DNA from 2 places in the Rhizobium sp. O111 genome. Region 1 is predicted to be linked to the other one. Evidence: predicted binding sites of a transcription regulator. Region 1 holds the regulator's gene; the other holds the start of a gene.
What was found. Region 1 encodes PhoB, which activates phosphate uptake and scavenging genes when phosphate is short. Its sites were predicted from a motif close to TGTCATNNANCTGTCAT; they were not measured.
Positions count from the first base shown of each region.

Region 1 (7,662 bases):
GCAGACCTCGATCACCCTGCCGATCGAGTTCTCCGAAAAGGTGCTCGACCCCAACAACAAGCGCGCCACCGACCCGTCGGTGCTGATCGCCGCCAACTATCCGGTGCTCATCCGCGACGCCATGGTCAAGACGCTCGGCATCAACGCCCAGAGCCGTCCGGAAACGCGTGACGCCACCGCGATGATCTCCAAGGGCGCGCCGATCGTGCTCCGCGACATGGTCGTTGCCGATCCGTCGCTCATCGGCAAGACGGTCAACGTCACGCTTCTCGCCGACGCCAACGTCGACTCGGCCAACAAGGGCCAGATCGACCTGACGGTTGACGAGAAGAACCGCAAGGTCAACGACCGCCAGGTTGGCTGGATGCAGCAGATGGCCGCCAGCGGCACGCTCCACAAGGAGTTCAACACCGGCCTCTTCGTCAACGGCAATTCCAGCCGTCCGGAAGCCGCAGGTCTCGGCGTCGCCCTCATCGGCTCGCTCTACCTGATGCTGATCGTTCTTGCCCTGTCGCTGCCGATCGGTGTCGCCGCTTCGATCTACCTCGAAGAGTTCGCGCCGAAGAACAAGCTGACCGACCTGATCGAGGTCAACATCAACAACCTCGCGGCCGTTCCGTCGATCGTCTACGGTCTGCTCGGTCTCGCCGTCTTCATCAACTTCGCAGGCCTGCCGCGCTCCGCGTCGCTGGTCGGTGGCCTGGTGCTGACGCTGATGACGCTGCCGACGATCATCATCGCCACCCGCGCGGCACTGCGCGCCGTGCCCCCTTCGATCCGCGCAGCCGCTCTTGGTCTCGGCGCTTCGAAGATGCAGATGGTGTTCCACCACGTCCTGCCGCTGGCAATGCCTGGCATCCTGACCGGCACCATCATTGGTCTGGCGCACGCGCTCGGTGAAACCGCGCCGCTGCTCCTGATCGGCATGGTCGCCTTCGTCGCCAATGCGCCTGCCACCCCGATGGATCCCTCCACGGCTCTGCCGGTGCAGGTTTACATGTGGGCAAACGAAGCCGAACGCGCCTTTGTCGAGCGCACGTCCGGCGCCATCATCGTCCTGCTCCTGTTCCTGATCGTCATGAACCTCGGAGCCATCCTCTTGCGTCGTCGCTTTGAGCGCCGCTGGTAAACGGAGTAAACATCATGAACATGTTGACGGAAGCCGCAGTTGAGAAGGCGCTAGACCAGAAGATGAATACCATTCCGTATAAAATGATCGGCCAGGACGTCTCGGTTTACTACGGCGAGAAGCGTGCGCTTTTCGACGTGAAGCTGAACATCCGCGAAAACACCGTGACGGCTCTCATCGGTCCGTCGGGCTGCGGCAAGTCCACCTTCCTGCGCAGCCTGAACCGCATGAACGACACGATCGACAACTGCCGCGTTACCGGCAAGATCACGCTCGATGGCGATGATATCTACGATCCGGATATCGACGTCGTTGAGCTGCGCGCCCGCGTTGGCATGGTGTTCCAGAAGCCGAACCCGTTCCCGAAGTCGATCTACGAAAACGTCGCCTACGGCCCGCGCATCCACGGTCTCGCCAAGGCGAAGGCCGACATGGACGTCATCGTCGAGCAGAGCCTGCAGCGCGCCGGCCTGTGGAACGAGGTCAAGGACCGCGTGCATGAAGGCGGCACCGGCCTGTCGGGTGGTCAGCAGCAGCGTCTGTGCATCGCCCGCGCGATTGCTGTCAGCCCCGAAGTCATCCTCATGGACGAGCCCTGCTCAGCGCTTGACCCGATCGCGACCGCCAAGGTCGAGGAGCTCATCCACGAGCTGCGCGAAGCCTACACGATCGTCATCGTCACGCACTCGATGCAGCAGGCAGCACGCGTTTCGCAGCGCACCGCCATGTTCCACCTCGGCAACCTCGTCGAGGAGAACGATACCGACAAGATGTTCACCAACCCGGATGATCCGCGCACCCAGGATTACATCATGGGCCGCTTCGGCTGATCTCCGAAACCGGTAAACCTCAGGACATTCAAGGATAAGCCCCATGGCATCGACACATATCTATTCCGCCTATGACGATGATCTCAAGTTCCTGACGCGCCGCATCTCCGAAATGGGCGGCCTCGCGGAACAGATGGTCGGCGACGCTGTTCGCGCGCTCGTCAACGGCGACACTTCGCTCGCCCAGAAGGTCATCTCCGACGACGTGATCCTCGATCACGCCGAGCGCGAGATCGGCGAAAAGGCGATCATCACCATCGCCCGCCGCCAGCCGATGGCCGCCGACCTTCGCGAAATCATGGGCTCGATCCGCATCGCGGCCGATCTCGAGCGCGTCGGCGATCTCGGCAAGAACACTGCCAAGCGCGTCATCGCTGTCCAGAGCACGGGCGTTCCGCGCAAGCTCGCTCGTGGCCTCGAGCATCTTTCCGAACTGGCGCTTGTCCAGCTCAAGGAAGTTCTCGACGTCTACACCAGCCGCGTTGCCGACCGCGCCAAGTCGATCCGCGAGCGCGACGAGGAAATCGACGCGATGTACACCTCGCTGTTCCGCGAGATGCTGACCTACATGATGGAAGATCCGCGCAACATCACCAGCTGCACGCATCTTCTCTTCTGCGCCAAGAACATCGAGCGCATCGGCGACCACGCCACCAACATCGCAGAGACCATCTACTACATGGCTACCGGCGCCCAGCCGGAAGGCGAGCGTCCGAAGGACGACACCGCCAACACCGTCGGCGCGGTCACGGAATAAGCGTTCCGGACCCACGCCCCCAGGAGACCGAGACGAATGATCCCAAGAGTAGCAGTCGTTGAAGACGAAGAAGCACTGAGCGTGCTTCTTCGCTATAACCTCGAGGCCGAAGGCTTCGAAGTCGATACCATCCTTCGCGGTGACGAGGCCGAAATCCGGCTGCAGGAACGCACGCCCGACCTGTTGATCCTCGATTGGATGCTGCCCGGCGTTTCCGGCATCGAGCTGTGCCGTCGCCTGCGCATGCGCCCGGAGACCGAGCGCCTGCCGATCATCATGCTGACCGCCCGTGGCGAGGAAAGCGAACGTGTTCGCGGCCTGTCGACCGGCGCCGACGACTATGTCGTCAAGCCGTTCTCGACGCCTGAGCTCGTCGCCCGCGTCAAGGCGATGCTGCGCCGCGCCAAGCCGGAAGTGCTCTCCTCGCTGCTGAAGTGCGGCGATATCGAGCTCGATCGCGAAACCCACCGCGTTCACCGCAAGAGCCGCGAAGTCCGCCTGGGACCGACCGAATTCCGCCTTCTGGAATTCCTGATGTCGTCGCCCGGCCGTGTCTTCTCCCGCTCGCAGCTGCTCGATGGCGTCTGGGGCCATGACATCTATGTCGACGAACGCACCGTCGACGTACACGTCGGCCGCCTGCGCAAGGCGCTCAACTTCTCGAACATGCAAGATGTCATCCGCACCGTTCGCGGCGCCGGCTATTCGATGGAAGCGTAAGGCGCTTCCATTTCATCCGATCCAACGAAAAACGGGCCCGCAAGGGCCCGTTTTCTTTTGTTCCTTATCCGGCTTTCCGGGTCATGCGACCCGGTTGGCTGCCTTGCGGCGCTCGTTGACCGGCTGGTAGGCCATGCGCTGGTGATAGGTGCAGTATGGCGAGTTGTCAGGGGATTCGCAGCCGCAGAAGTGGAAGTCATCCGTCAGCGGATCGCCGACCGGCCACTTGCACGTACGCTCGGTCAGTTCCGTGAGGCCGAGGCGGCGCGAGATCGGAACGACAACGTTGGAAGCGGGACGGTAACGGACTTCCTCGATCGCATCGATATCCATCTCTTCCTTGAGAGCCACTGCGCCCTGCGGGCGGGCAACGGCGCGGCTTGGCGAGATGCGTGCGGAATTGAAGTTGCTGGCGGGGCGGGGCGTCGAAACCGCCGGGCGCTTCGGTGCTCTGGTCGCCGTCGTCGTGCCGCCGGCCTTGGCGCGGCCAGGCAGGTTCAGACGGTGGACCTTGCCGATGACGGCGTTGCGGCTTACACCGCCAAGTTGTGCCGCAATCTGGCTGGCGCTCAGGCCTTCGGCCCAAAGCTTCTTCAGTCTTTCAACGCGCTCGTCTGTCCAGTTCATGCCCTGTCTCCGCCTTATTGCGTTGGTGTAGGCAGAATCCCTCACCCATGGCACGGACGTGTCCGGACCAAGAAACGCTTGCTCGATTTTGGTGACTAGTTCCGCCGCATGCAGTCTAGTAATTGAGTTTTAACCTAGAGTGAGGGCGACTCCGTGACAAGAGTCGGTTGAATCGCGGCGAATCGATTTCTCGGTTTTCCCCAACTTGCTGGGTGGTAGAGTCATTTCTGCAACATTAGCTGTTGATAGCTCGCCGGCGCCCTGATGCTTGCTTGACGCATGCGACAAAAGCTCAGTTTTGTTGACATCGCACTGCGAAAAGACAATAGTGCCCCTCGCCGCCGAAAGGCGGCATTTTTCATTTCCGGGCACCCGCTTTTTAGCCGGAGTCCGGGCGATTATTGAGCGAATGACAGGAGATCGCGCCATGGCTGAAGCCGCGCCGCTTTATGATACCTACTCTCGTGCCCCGCTGCGGTTCGAGCGAGGAGAGGGCGTGTGGCTGATCACCGAAACTGGCGAGCGATATCTCGATTTCGGCGCGGGCGTTGCCGTGACCTCTGTCGGCCATAGCCACCCGCATGTCGTCGGAGCACTGAAGGATCAGGCCGATAAGGTCTGGCACCTTTCCAACATTTACGAGATCCCCGGTCAGGAGCGTCTCGCCAAGCGGCTGACGGATGCAACCTTCGCGGATAAGGTGTTCTTCACCAACTCCGGCGCCGAAGCGCTGGAATGCGCGATCAAGACCGCGCGTCGCTACCAGTATTCGAAGGGTCATCCCGAGCGCTTCCACATCATCACCTTTGAAGGCGCCTTCCACGGTCGCACGCTGGCGACGATCGCCGCCGGCGGCCAGGAGAAGTATCTGGAAGGCTTCGGCCCCAAGGCGCCCGGTTTCGACCAGGTTCCCTTCGGTGATATCGAGGCCGTTCGCGCCGCCATCACCGATGCCACGGCCGGTATCCTGATCGAACCGGTACAGGGCGAGGGCGGTATCCGCCCTGCGACTGTGGAGTTCATGAAGGCTTTGCGTCAGCTTTGCGATGAAAACGGCCTGCTTCTGATCCTCGACGAGGTTCAGACCGGCGTCGGCCGTACAGGCAAGCTCTTTGCTTATGAGCGGTTGGGCGTAACGCCGGACATTCTCGCCGCCGCCAAGGGCATCGGCGGTGGTTTCCCACTCGGCGCCTGCCTGGCAACTGCTGAAGCTGCCTCCGGCATGAAGGCCGGCACCCATGGCTCGACCTATGGCGGCAACCCGCTCGCCATGGCCGTCGGCAATGCCGTGCTCGACGTGATCCTCGAGGAAGGCTTCCTGCAGCACGTCAGCGACGTCGCACTCGTCTTCCGCCAGGGTCTCGCATCGCTGAAGGATCGTTTCCCCGATGTGATCGAGGATGTCAGGGGCGAAGGCCTGATGCTTGGCGTCAAGGCGGCTGTTCCGTCGGCTGAGCTCCTGCAGGCCATCCGCGCTGCCAACCTGCTGGCCATTCCGGCCGGCGACAATGTCATCCGTTTGCTCCCCCCGCTTGTCGTCACGGCCGATGAAGCCCGCGAAGGCCTCGCGCGCCTGGAGCGTGCCGCCGAGAGCGTGCGCGCCAAGGCAAAGAAGACGGCTTGAATGGATGGATGCCCGGCCGGATGGCGGGCGCAACAGGTTAAAGACAGATGGCTTCCCCAAAACACTTTCTCGATCTTTCCGCGGTAACCTCCTCCGACCTCAGGGTCATCATGGACGACGCCAAGACCCGTAAGCAGGCCTTCAAGGCCGGCCAGGGCGACAAGCCGCTGGCAGGAAAGATGCTGGCGATGATCTTCGAAAAGCCCTCGACCCGCACCCGCGTCTCCTTCGACGTCGGCATGCGCCAGCTCGGCGGCGAGACGCTGTTCCTCTCGGGCACCGAAATGCAGCTCGGCCGCGCTGAAACGATTGGCGATACCGCCAAGGTTCTGTCGCGCTATGTCGATGCGATCATGATCCGCACGACCGACCATGCGCGCATGCTGGAGCTCGCCGAACACGCGACCGTTCCCGTCATCAACGCGCTGACGGATGACACCCATCCGTGCCAGATCATGGCCGATATCATGACGTTCGAAGAGCATCGCGGCCCCATCAAGGGCAAGACGATCGCCTGGATGGGCGATGGCAACAACGTGCTGCATTCGCTGGTCGAAGGGGCTGCTCGTTTCGGTTATCGCATGAACATGGCGGTACCCCTTGGTTCCGAGCCGAAGGATCACTATCTGAACTGGGCCCGCAATGAGGGCGCCGAGATCATGCTGAGCCATGATGCAGACCGTGCGGTCGCCGGCGCCGATTGCGTGGTGACCGATACCTGGGTCTCCATGAATCAGGAACATCGGGCCCGGGGTCACAACGTCTTCCAGCCTTATCAGGTCAATTCGGCTTTGATGGCACAGGCCGACAAGGATGCATTGTTCATGCATTGCCTGCCGGCCCATCGTGGTGAGGAAGTTACAGACGAAGTGATCGACGGCCCGCAATCCGTGGTCTTCGATGAAGCGGAAAACCGTCTTCATGCGCAGAAGTCGATTCTTGCTTGGTGCCTGGGCGCGATCTGAACCATACTGGAGGCCACATCGGGCCGGACAGGCCCGTGGCCGCGCTGGCGGATGGACGGGCTCGTCCGCTGCCCTCAGACTAGGAGAAGACCATGGCAGAAGCTGCAGCCACCCTCGGCGAATTCGATTTCGCCGGTGATGATCATGTCGTTCCGTTTCAGGTGGAAGGCCTGGATGTGCGCGGTCGCGCCGTCCAGCTCGGCCCGATGCTGGATGCGATCCTCGATCGCCACAACTATCCCGCACCCGTCGCCCGCCTGCTGGCCGAAGTCATCGCGCTGACGGTGCTGCTTGGCACGTCGCTGAAGTTCGAAGGCAAGTTCACCGTGCAGACCAAGAGCGACGGCCCGGTCGATCTGCTTGTCGCCGACTTCTCGACGCCTGAGAACGTGCGCGCCTATGCCCGCTTCGACCAGACGCTTCTGGACGAGGCGGTCGCCGCCGGTCGCGCCGAGCCCGAGCAGCTGCTCGGCAAGGGCATGCTGGCGTTCACCATCGACCATGGCAAGTTCAGTCAGCCTTACCAGGGCATCGTCGCGCTCGACGGCGCCACGCTGGAGGATATCGCCGGCACCTACTTCCGTCAGTCGGAGCAGATCCCGACGCGCGTGCGCCTTGCCGCCGCCGAACTGCTCGACCGCGACGAAGCGGGCAAGCCGCGTCATCGCTGGCGGGCAGGGGGCCTCGTTGCCCAGTTCCTGCCGGAAGCGCCCGAGCGCATGCGCCAGGCCGACCTGCACGGCGGCGATGGCGACGAAGGTACCGTCCAGCATGCGGAAGACGATGCCTGGGCCGAGGCGCGTTCGCTGGTGGAGACCATCGACGCCGATGAGCTGACCGATCCGCAGGTCGGCGTCGAGCGCCTGCTGTTCCGGCTCTTCCACGAGCGCGGCGTGCGCGTGTATGAGCCGCGCGAAGTGTTCGACCGCTGCTCCTGCTCGCGCGAGAAGATCAAGGGCGTGCTCAAGGGCTTCTCCGCCGAGGAGATCGAAGCTAGCCAGGAAGAGGGC
Region 1 is NZ_JBSHXL010000001.1:140,771-148,432, forward strand. It holds gene pstA (phosphate ABC transporter permease PstA) at 1-1,129, shown strand, start outside; gene pstB (phosphate ABC transporter ATP-binding protein PstB) at 1,144-1,959, shown strand; gene phoU (phosphate signaling complex protein PhoU) at 2,003-2,716, shown strand; gene phoB (phosphate regulon transcriptional regulator PhoB) at 2,753-3,436, shown strand; gene ACVTFQ_RS00720 (GcrA family cell cycle regulator) at 3,518-4,063, opposite strand; gene ACVTFQ_RS00725 (aspartate aminotransferase family protein) at 4,491-5,687, shown strand; gene argF (ornithine carbamoyltransferase) at 5,735-6,652, shown strand; gene ACVTFQ_RS00735 (Hsp33 family molecular chaperone) at 6,745-7,662, shown strand, end outside.

Region 2 (7,662 bases), 100 kb from region 1:
AAAAACAGGGTGCCACCCTATCGAAGCGCGGCTATAGAAGACAACAGCTATCGGGAAATGGGAGCCGTTAGCCCACAGGAGGATTAAGGGAGGTATTCAACGAGCCGCAAGGTCAGGAACCCCTTGGAAGGGCGCCTGTCAGTTCCACCGGATATTTTAATCGATTGTAGCCGTACGGCTTTTTCGCAAGGCGTCGTGTCAGCCCCATAGAGCGTGTCTATAGAGGGTCGACTAGCGCAATCGAAGGCCGGTTGTCAGGAGATTTGGAGGAGATATGCCCGACATGAACAGCAAGCAGCGCCCCGCCAACGGCATTACCGACAAGGAAGCGCTCGACTTCCATTCGCAGGGAAAACCCGGCAAGCTCGAGGTCAACCCGACCAAGCCGATGGCCACGCAGCGGGATCTCTCGCTTGCCTATTCGCCGGGCGTCGCCGTTCCCGTCAAGGCCATCGCCGCCGATCCCGCCACCGCCTATGATTATACCTCGCGCGGCAACATGGTGGCGGTCATCTCGAACGGTACCGCCATCCTCGGCCTCGGCAATCTTGGCGCACTGGCGTCGAAGCCCGTCATGGAAGGCAAGTCGGTCCTCTTCAAGCGCTTCGCCGATGTCGACAGCATCGACCTCGAGGTCGATACGGAAAATGTCGACGAGTTCATCAACTGCGTCCGCTTTCTCGGCCCCTCCTTCGGCGGCATCAATCTCGAAGACATCAAGGCGCCGGACTGTTTCATCATCGAGAGCCGCCTGCGCGAGCTCATGGACATTCCGGTTTTCCACGACGACCAGCATGGCACCGCGATCATCGCCGCCGCCGGCCTCATCAACGCGCTGGAGCTGACTGGCCGGGACCTGAAGACGACGAAGCTCGTCTGCAACGGCGCCGGTGCGGCAGCGATTGCCTGCGTCGAGCTCATCAAGGCCATGGGCTTCGCGCCCGAGAATATCGTGCTCTGCGACACCAAGGGCGTGATCTACCAGGGGCGCACCGAGGGCATGAACCAGTGGAAGTCGGCGCATGCGGTCAAGACCAAGGCGCGCACGCTGGAAGAAGCGATGAAGGGCGCCGATGTCGTCTTCGGCCTGTCGCAGAAGGGCGCCTTCTCCGAGGAGATGATCCTGTCGATGGCCGACCGTCCGATCATCTTCGCCATGGCCAATCCCGATCCTGAGATCACGCCCGAGGAAGTGGCCGGCATCCGCGATGACGCCATCATGGCGACCGGCCGTTCGGATTATCCGAACCAGGTCAACAACGTGCTGGGCTTCCCCTATATCTTCCGCGGTGCGCTCGATGTCCGCGCCACGACGATCAACGACGATATGAAGATCGCGGCCGTCCGGGCGCTGGCGAGCCTCGCCCGAGAGGACGTTCCCGACGATGTCGCCGCCGCCTATCAGGGCAATCGCCCACGCTTCGGCCCGCAATACATCATTCCGGTGCCCTTCGATCCGCGCCTGATTTCGGCAATCCCCGTGGCGGTCGCTCAGGCCGCCATGGAAAGCGGCGTCGCCCGCAAGCCGATCCCCGACATGGCCGCCTATGCCCGCGAACTGTCGGCGCGTCGCGATCCGATCGCCTCGACGCTCGCCAGCCTCTATGAGCGCGTGCGCCGCCATCCTAAGCGCGTGGTCTTCGCCGAGGCCGAGGAGGAGCAGGTCATGCGCGCCGCACTCTCCTACGCCAACCAGCAGCTCGGCACCGCCATCCTGCTCGGCCGCGAGGATCTGATCCATGCGACCGCAGAGCGTGCCGGCATCGATCTCAACCGCCCCGGCCTGGAGATCGTCAACGCCCGCATCTCCAACCGAGTGGAAGCCTATATCGACTATCTCTATGCGCGCCTGCAGCGCAAAGGCTACCTCCACCGCGATGCCCAGCGCCTGATCCACAACGACCGCAACCACTTCGCGGCCTGCATGGTGGCGCTCGGCGATGCCGACGGCATGGTGACGGGCATCACCCGCAACTACTCGACGGCGCTCGAGGATGTTCGTCGCTGCATCGACGAGAAGCCCGGCCACCGGGTGATCGGCGTGTCGATCGCGCTCTGCCGCGGCCGCACCGTCTTCGTGGCCGACACGGCGGTCCACGATATGCCGTCCGCCGAGGAGCTGGCCGATATCGCGGTGGAGGCCGCCGGCTTCGCGCGCCGCATGGGCTACAATCCCCGCGTTGCCATGCTCGCCTACTCGACCTTCGGCCACCCCTCCGGCGAACGCTCCGAGCGCGTCCGCGAAGCCGTCGCCATCCTCGACCGCCGCCATGTGGATTTCGAGTATGACGGCGAGATGGCGGCTGATGTGGCGCTGAACCGCAAGGCGATGGAGCAATACCCCTTCTGCCGCCTGTCCGGCCCCGCCAACGTCCTGGTCATGCCGGCGTTCCACTCGGCGTCGATCTCCACCAAGATGCTGCAGGAACTCGGCGGCTCCACCGTCATCGGCCCCATCCTCGTCGGCGTCGACAAGGCGGTGCAGATCACCTCGATGGGGGCGAAGGACAGCGACATCGTCAACATGGCCGCGATTGCGGCTTATACGGGGTCGTGAGTTGGTAATGGGGTGAGGTGGCTACGGGTGAGGGTGTGCCGTGTGGCCCCCTCATCCCCGGTGCAGCAAGCTGCACCTGAACCCTTCGGGCCACCTTCTCCCCGTGGGGGAGAAGGGGAGGTCGGCGCGAGCGGCCAGCCCCGAGTCTCTTCTCCCCGACGGGGAGAAGGTGCCGGCAGGCGGATGAGGGGGCTACACGGTAGAACGCTAACTATAGGTAGTTATGCCAATCAGCTGGCAAACCGCCCGGCATCGGCACCGTAATAATTCACATACCGATCCGAAATGCTCGCGATCGGCAGAACGATCAGCACATCCGTCGTGTTGAATGCCTTGTCGACCACGGCGGTGGAGCCGACCATGGCGCCGAGGCGCAGGTAGCCCTTGATCAGCGGCGGCAGCGCCATCAGGGCGCGCTTCGGATTGACGGCCTCGACCGGCATCAGGTCCATGTCGCGGGCGAGATGCGGTAGCGCGTCGACGGCCCACTCGTCCTTGGCTGCGACGTTGTGGCGCAGGAAGGAAAGCGCCAGCGCATGCTGTTCCGGGTGAATGCCGGGGAAGGAGGCGCAGCCGAACATCGCGCTCATGCCGTGCTTCAGCGCATAGGCCCAGTTGCCCTGCCACAAGAGCTCGACGATGCGCTTGGTGCGGTAGTCCGGTAGCACGCAGGAGCGGCCGAGCTCCATGAAGCGCTTATCCGGATGGCGCGCGATCAGCGTGTCGATGTCGAATTCGGAAGCCGAGTAAAAGCCGCCATTGGCCATCGCCACATCCTGCCGCAGCAGGCGGTAGGTGCCGACGATCTGGTCCTCGCTGTCGCCCTCGATCGAGCGATCGAGCACCAGAAGGTGGTCGCAGAAGTCGTCGTAGGCGTCGAAATCGCGCTTGCGGCGCATCGCTTCCGCAGGCAGTTCGGCCTTCATCTCGTCGACGAAAACACGGTAGCGCACGGACTGTGCGGCATCGATTTCGCCAGGCGTACGGGCAAGGCGTGTCTCGAGATTGCCGATCCGGCCGAACACGTCGCTCTCGATCTGTTCGGCTTTCCGCGCAGGGGGAAGAGCCTCGACGAGGGTGTCACGGTTGCAGATATCTACGGACATGACGAATCTTTCATTGCCGGCTTTAGGACGCCATAAAACACTTATATGCGACAGCAAAGTGACATTTTAAACCCCCAGATACGCAAGAAACACATGGGTGGCGGTGGAGCTACAGTGCTTCTGCGCGACGTGCCGAAAGCGCGGCGACAGCCTGAACTTCCGTCAGCAGCCGTATGGGGTCTATGGGTTTCAGCATGACGCGGTTTGCCCCGTTCAGCAAGACTTGACGACGCGATTCATCGCGTTTGTCGGCGGTCAGAACGATGATCGGCACCGAGGGAACCTCAAGCCGGCGCTCATGGCCACGTAGCCGGCCAATCATTTCGATCCCGTCGCCGCCGGGCATGGAAAGATCGCTGATCACGATATCCGGCCGCACGCTTCCTTCCGCCAGCGCCGCGTCGAGCAGCGCTTCGAAATGTTCGACATGCTGCACGCTGTGGCCGGCTTTTTCGAGCATGGCGCGGATCAGCATGGCGTTGATCGGATCGTCTTCGGCGAGCACGATCTTCAGCCCGCCCTGAATGCCGGCCTCCGGGATGCCGGGGCTGAAGCCGGGCTGGTTGTCGTTGAGCGCGTCGCGCTTTTCCATGCCGCGCATGCGCCCGCGCAAGACGTCGATCAGCGACTGTTCGCGCAGCGGCCGGATCAGCCAGGCGTCGAAGAGATCGAGCGAATGGGCGTTGCGCTCTTCCGGGTTGACCAGGAAGATCTTGCGCAGGCCAAGGGCTGCGATATCCGTCCGGTCGGCGAGGTGTGCCGCGAATTCGGCCGACATGCGGTGGTCGACGATGATGTCGGTCGGACGCCGTCCGTTGGCCGCCATGTCGAGCAGGATCCAACGCGCTGTCTCGCCATCCTCGACAAAGTGGCACTGGCCGCCGAGCGTGCGGATGGTCTCCGAAATCGCCATGCGCGCGGCACCGGCCGGCGCCAAGAGCACGACGAGATTGCCCGAAAGCAGCGTGTCGCGGCGGGCCGCGGGCTCCTCGTCCCCTTCGGTACGGAAGCGGATGCAGAATTCCGTGCCGGTGCCCTTTTCGCTGGCGACCGTCAGCGCGCCGCCGAACTCGCGCATGATCCGCGCCGAGATGGCAAGGCCAAGGCCGGTGCCGTTGCTCTTCTCCACCATGGTGCCCGCCTGTTCGTATTCGCCGAAGACACGCGCCTGCTCTTCTTCCGTCATGCCGGGGCCGGTGTCGGTGACCGTGATCGCAAGCTCGCCATCCTGCAGCGACACGCGAATGAACACGCCGCCGACCTGGGTGAATTTCACCGCATTGCCGATGACGTTGAACAAGACCTGGCGCAGACGCGCCGCGTCGAAATTCATCAGCTCGGGAACATCCGACGACACGGTAGAGCCGATCTCGATGCCCTTCTCGTGGGCGCGGTGTGCGAGCATCTCGACGACGCTTTCGAGCAGCTTGCGCACCGATTCCGAACGCGGGCGCAGCTGGAAGCGCCCGACCTCAATGGTCGAGAAATCGAGGAGATCCTCGACCAGCTGGGTCAGCGCGTGGCCCGACTGGCGGATGCCGGTCAGGTAATTGTCCTGCTCCTGCGTCATCCGAGTCTCGGTCAGAAGATGCGTCATGCCGAGAATGCCCGAGAGCGGCGTGCGCAGCTCGTGGCTGACGGTCGCAAGCAGTCGTGATTTCGAGGCGCTGTTGAACTCCGCCTTCTGCCGCGCCTCTTCACGCTCCTGGGCAGCGATGCGATCGGCCGTCACGTCGCGGGCGATGCTGTGCAGCAAAAGCTTTCCGTCCGAGGGGTTGCGGGTGACGACATCGCGCCAGAAGAAGATGCGCTGCCCCTCCGGCGTCGACATCTCGACATCGTAGCGATGCGGCTCCGTGCCGGGGCGAAAGGCGATGCCGATCTCCTCGCAGGTCTGCCCGATCGGGTTCAGCCGCCCGGTCAGCCGGCGGAACATGTCGTTTGCAGCGACTATCCGTCGATCCATCGTCCGGGTCACGGTGATGTCGCCGAGCGCATCGTGGATGCTGGCGAACAGCGCCGCATCGCTTCCGCCGCGCACGGTGTCGTCGCCGGCGCGGGCCTTGATATGATGGCGACGTGTGGAGACAACGGCGAAGCAGACGATCGCGGCAAGCACCAGCCCGCCGATGCCGATCGCGACCCAGAGCAGGCCGCCCATATAGCCGAGCGCGAGCAAGAGGATAGCGGAAAGAATGCCTGTGCCGCCGAGCCAATAGGAGATCAGCTTGCGCGCCGAGGGGGCGACGATAGGGCTGTGCTCAGGGGTAGCAGGCGACATGTCAGCCGGGATCGCGGCCTGCTCATCTTGAGGATGAGCGGCAGGCGCGCCGAAGGCAGCGGCAAGCTTCTCGTGTAACTGACCCAGTCCGACCATAGGTTCAAATTAGCACGCCGGCTGTTCCAAATGCCTTCAGTAAACTGCTAAGATTTTACTTATCGGCGGTCTTGGGTTGCAATAGCTCGTCCAAAATCACGCATCCCGCGCCGATGGTGATGAAACTATCGGCCAAGTTGAAAACCGCGAACGACCATGTCTCGGTATAGAACAGGATGTAATCGATGACGTGTCCATAAAGGAAACGGTCGAGGAGATTGCCCAGCGCGCCTGAGATGATCAGTGCGTAGCCGAGATGGGCAAAGGTGCGCTGCTTGCCCGTGCGGTGCCAGAGCCAGAGCACGAAGGCGACGATGATCAGCCGCATGCCGACGATGAACCACCCGTCCATGCCTGAGAGCATCGAGAAGGCGACGCCGAGATTGTAGGTGCGGTAGAGCGCCAGCATCGGGATGACGTGGACCGCCTCTTGAAGCGGCAGCGTGTGATCGACCACGATCTTGATGATCTGGTCGAGCACCACGGCAAGAACGACGAAGATCAGGATCGGCAGCGGGCGCGAAAACAGCGTCGGGCGGTCTAGCGTCTGATCGGTCATTTGGCCTCGGTGAGTGAGAGAAGGTGGCGGCGTGCCTCAAACATCATGACGGCGCTGGCGACCGCCAGATTGAGCGAATCCGCCAGGCCCTGCTGCGGAATGCGGGCAAGCGCATCGGCTTCGCGCGCAAGCTGCTCCGGCAGGCCGGATTGCTCGTTGCCCATCAGGATGACAACGGGCTTCGTCTTGTAGTCGATCGTGCGGTAATCGACCGAACCAGCCAGATGCGTGGCGACCAGCGACACGCCCGCCTGCTTCTTCCAGGCGATGAATTCCTCCGGCGTCGCGCGCGACACAGGCATGGCGAAGACCGAACCCATCGTGGCGCGTACGGTCTCAAGCGAAAACGGGTCGGTGGTCTCGCCGACCAGGATGACGCCGGAAGCGCCGGCCGCGTCAGCGGTGCGGATGATCGTGCCGAGATTGCCGGGATCGCGAACCCGGTCGAGCGCGATCCACGTCTCGCCCTTGGCCGGGCGAATGTCGCGGAGCGGCTTCCAGCGGTTTTCGAACACGCCGACCACCATCTGCGGATTGTCGCGGCGGGTGATCGAGGAGAGAACCTTTTCGCTGACCTCGAGCACCAGCCCGCCGGAGGCGACGGTCTTTGCCGCCATCTGCTCGACCAGCGGCTTGCCCTTGGCGGCCTTGGCGTAAACCAGCGTGCGGATGGTCCAGCCAAGCTCGATCGCGTCGATGACGAGCTTCAGGCCCTCGGCCATGAAGGTGCCGCTCTGCTCGCGGGTCTTCTTGTCGCTGAGCGCCTTGATGTCCTTGATGATGGGATTGGCAAGCGAGGTGACTTCCTTCACCTGGCCGACCCTGCGCGGACCGTTGTCGCGGTGTTCGTGGCTCATTTCGGCACCCAGCGGGAAAAGAGGGATGTGGAGAGCGCGCGGCCCGGCGTGTTGCCATCAAGCCCGGCTTCGCGGATCACCAGCTCTCCGGATTCGACCACGCCGCCGGCTCCGCGCATCGTCTCGCGCATCAGCTCATGGATGGAATAGAAGCTGGCGCGGATCGAATAGGCCGTCAGCACGAGGCCGACAGCCTTCGGCGACAG
Region 2 is NZ_JBSHXL010000001.1:39,639-47,300, forward strand. It holds gene ACVTFQ_RS00205 (NADP-dependent malic enzyme) at 275-2,557, shown strand; gene olsB (l-ornithine N(alpha)-acyltransferase) at 2,788-3,663, opposite strand; gene ACVTFQ_RS00215 (hybrid sensor histidine kinase/response regulator) at 3,773-6,040, opposite strand; gene lspA (signal peptidase II) at 6,096-6,599, opposite strand; gene ACVTFQ_RS00225 (TrmH family RNA methyltransferase) at 6,596-7,456, opposite strand; gene ACVTFQ_RS00230 (class I SAM-dependent methyltransferase) at 7,453-7,662, opposite strand, start outside.
Region 2: olsB (l-ornithine N(alpha)-acyltransferase) is a predicted target of PhoB. The motif match lies at 3,711-3,727, and genes of this name have one in related genera.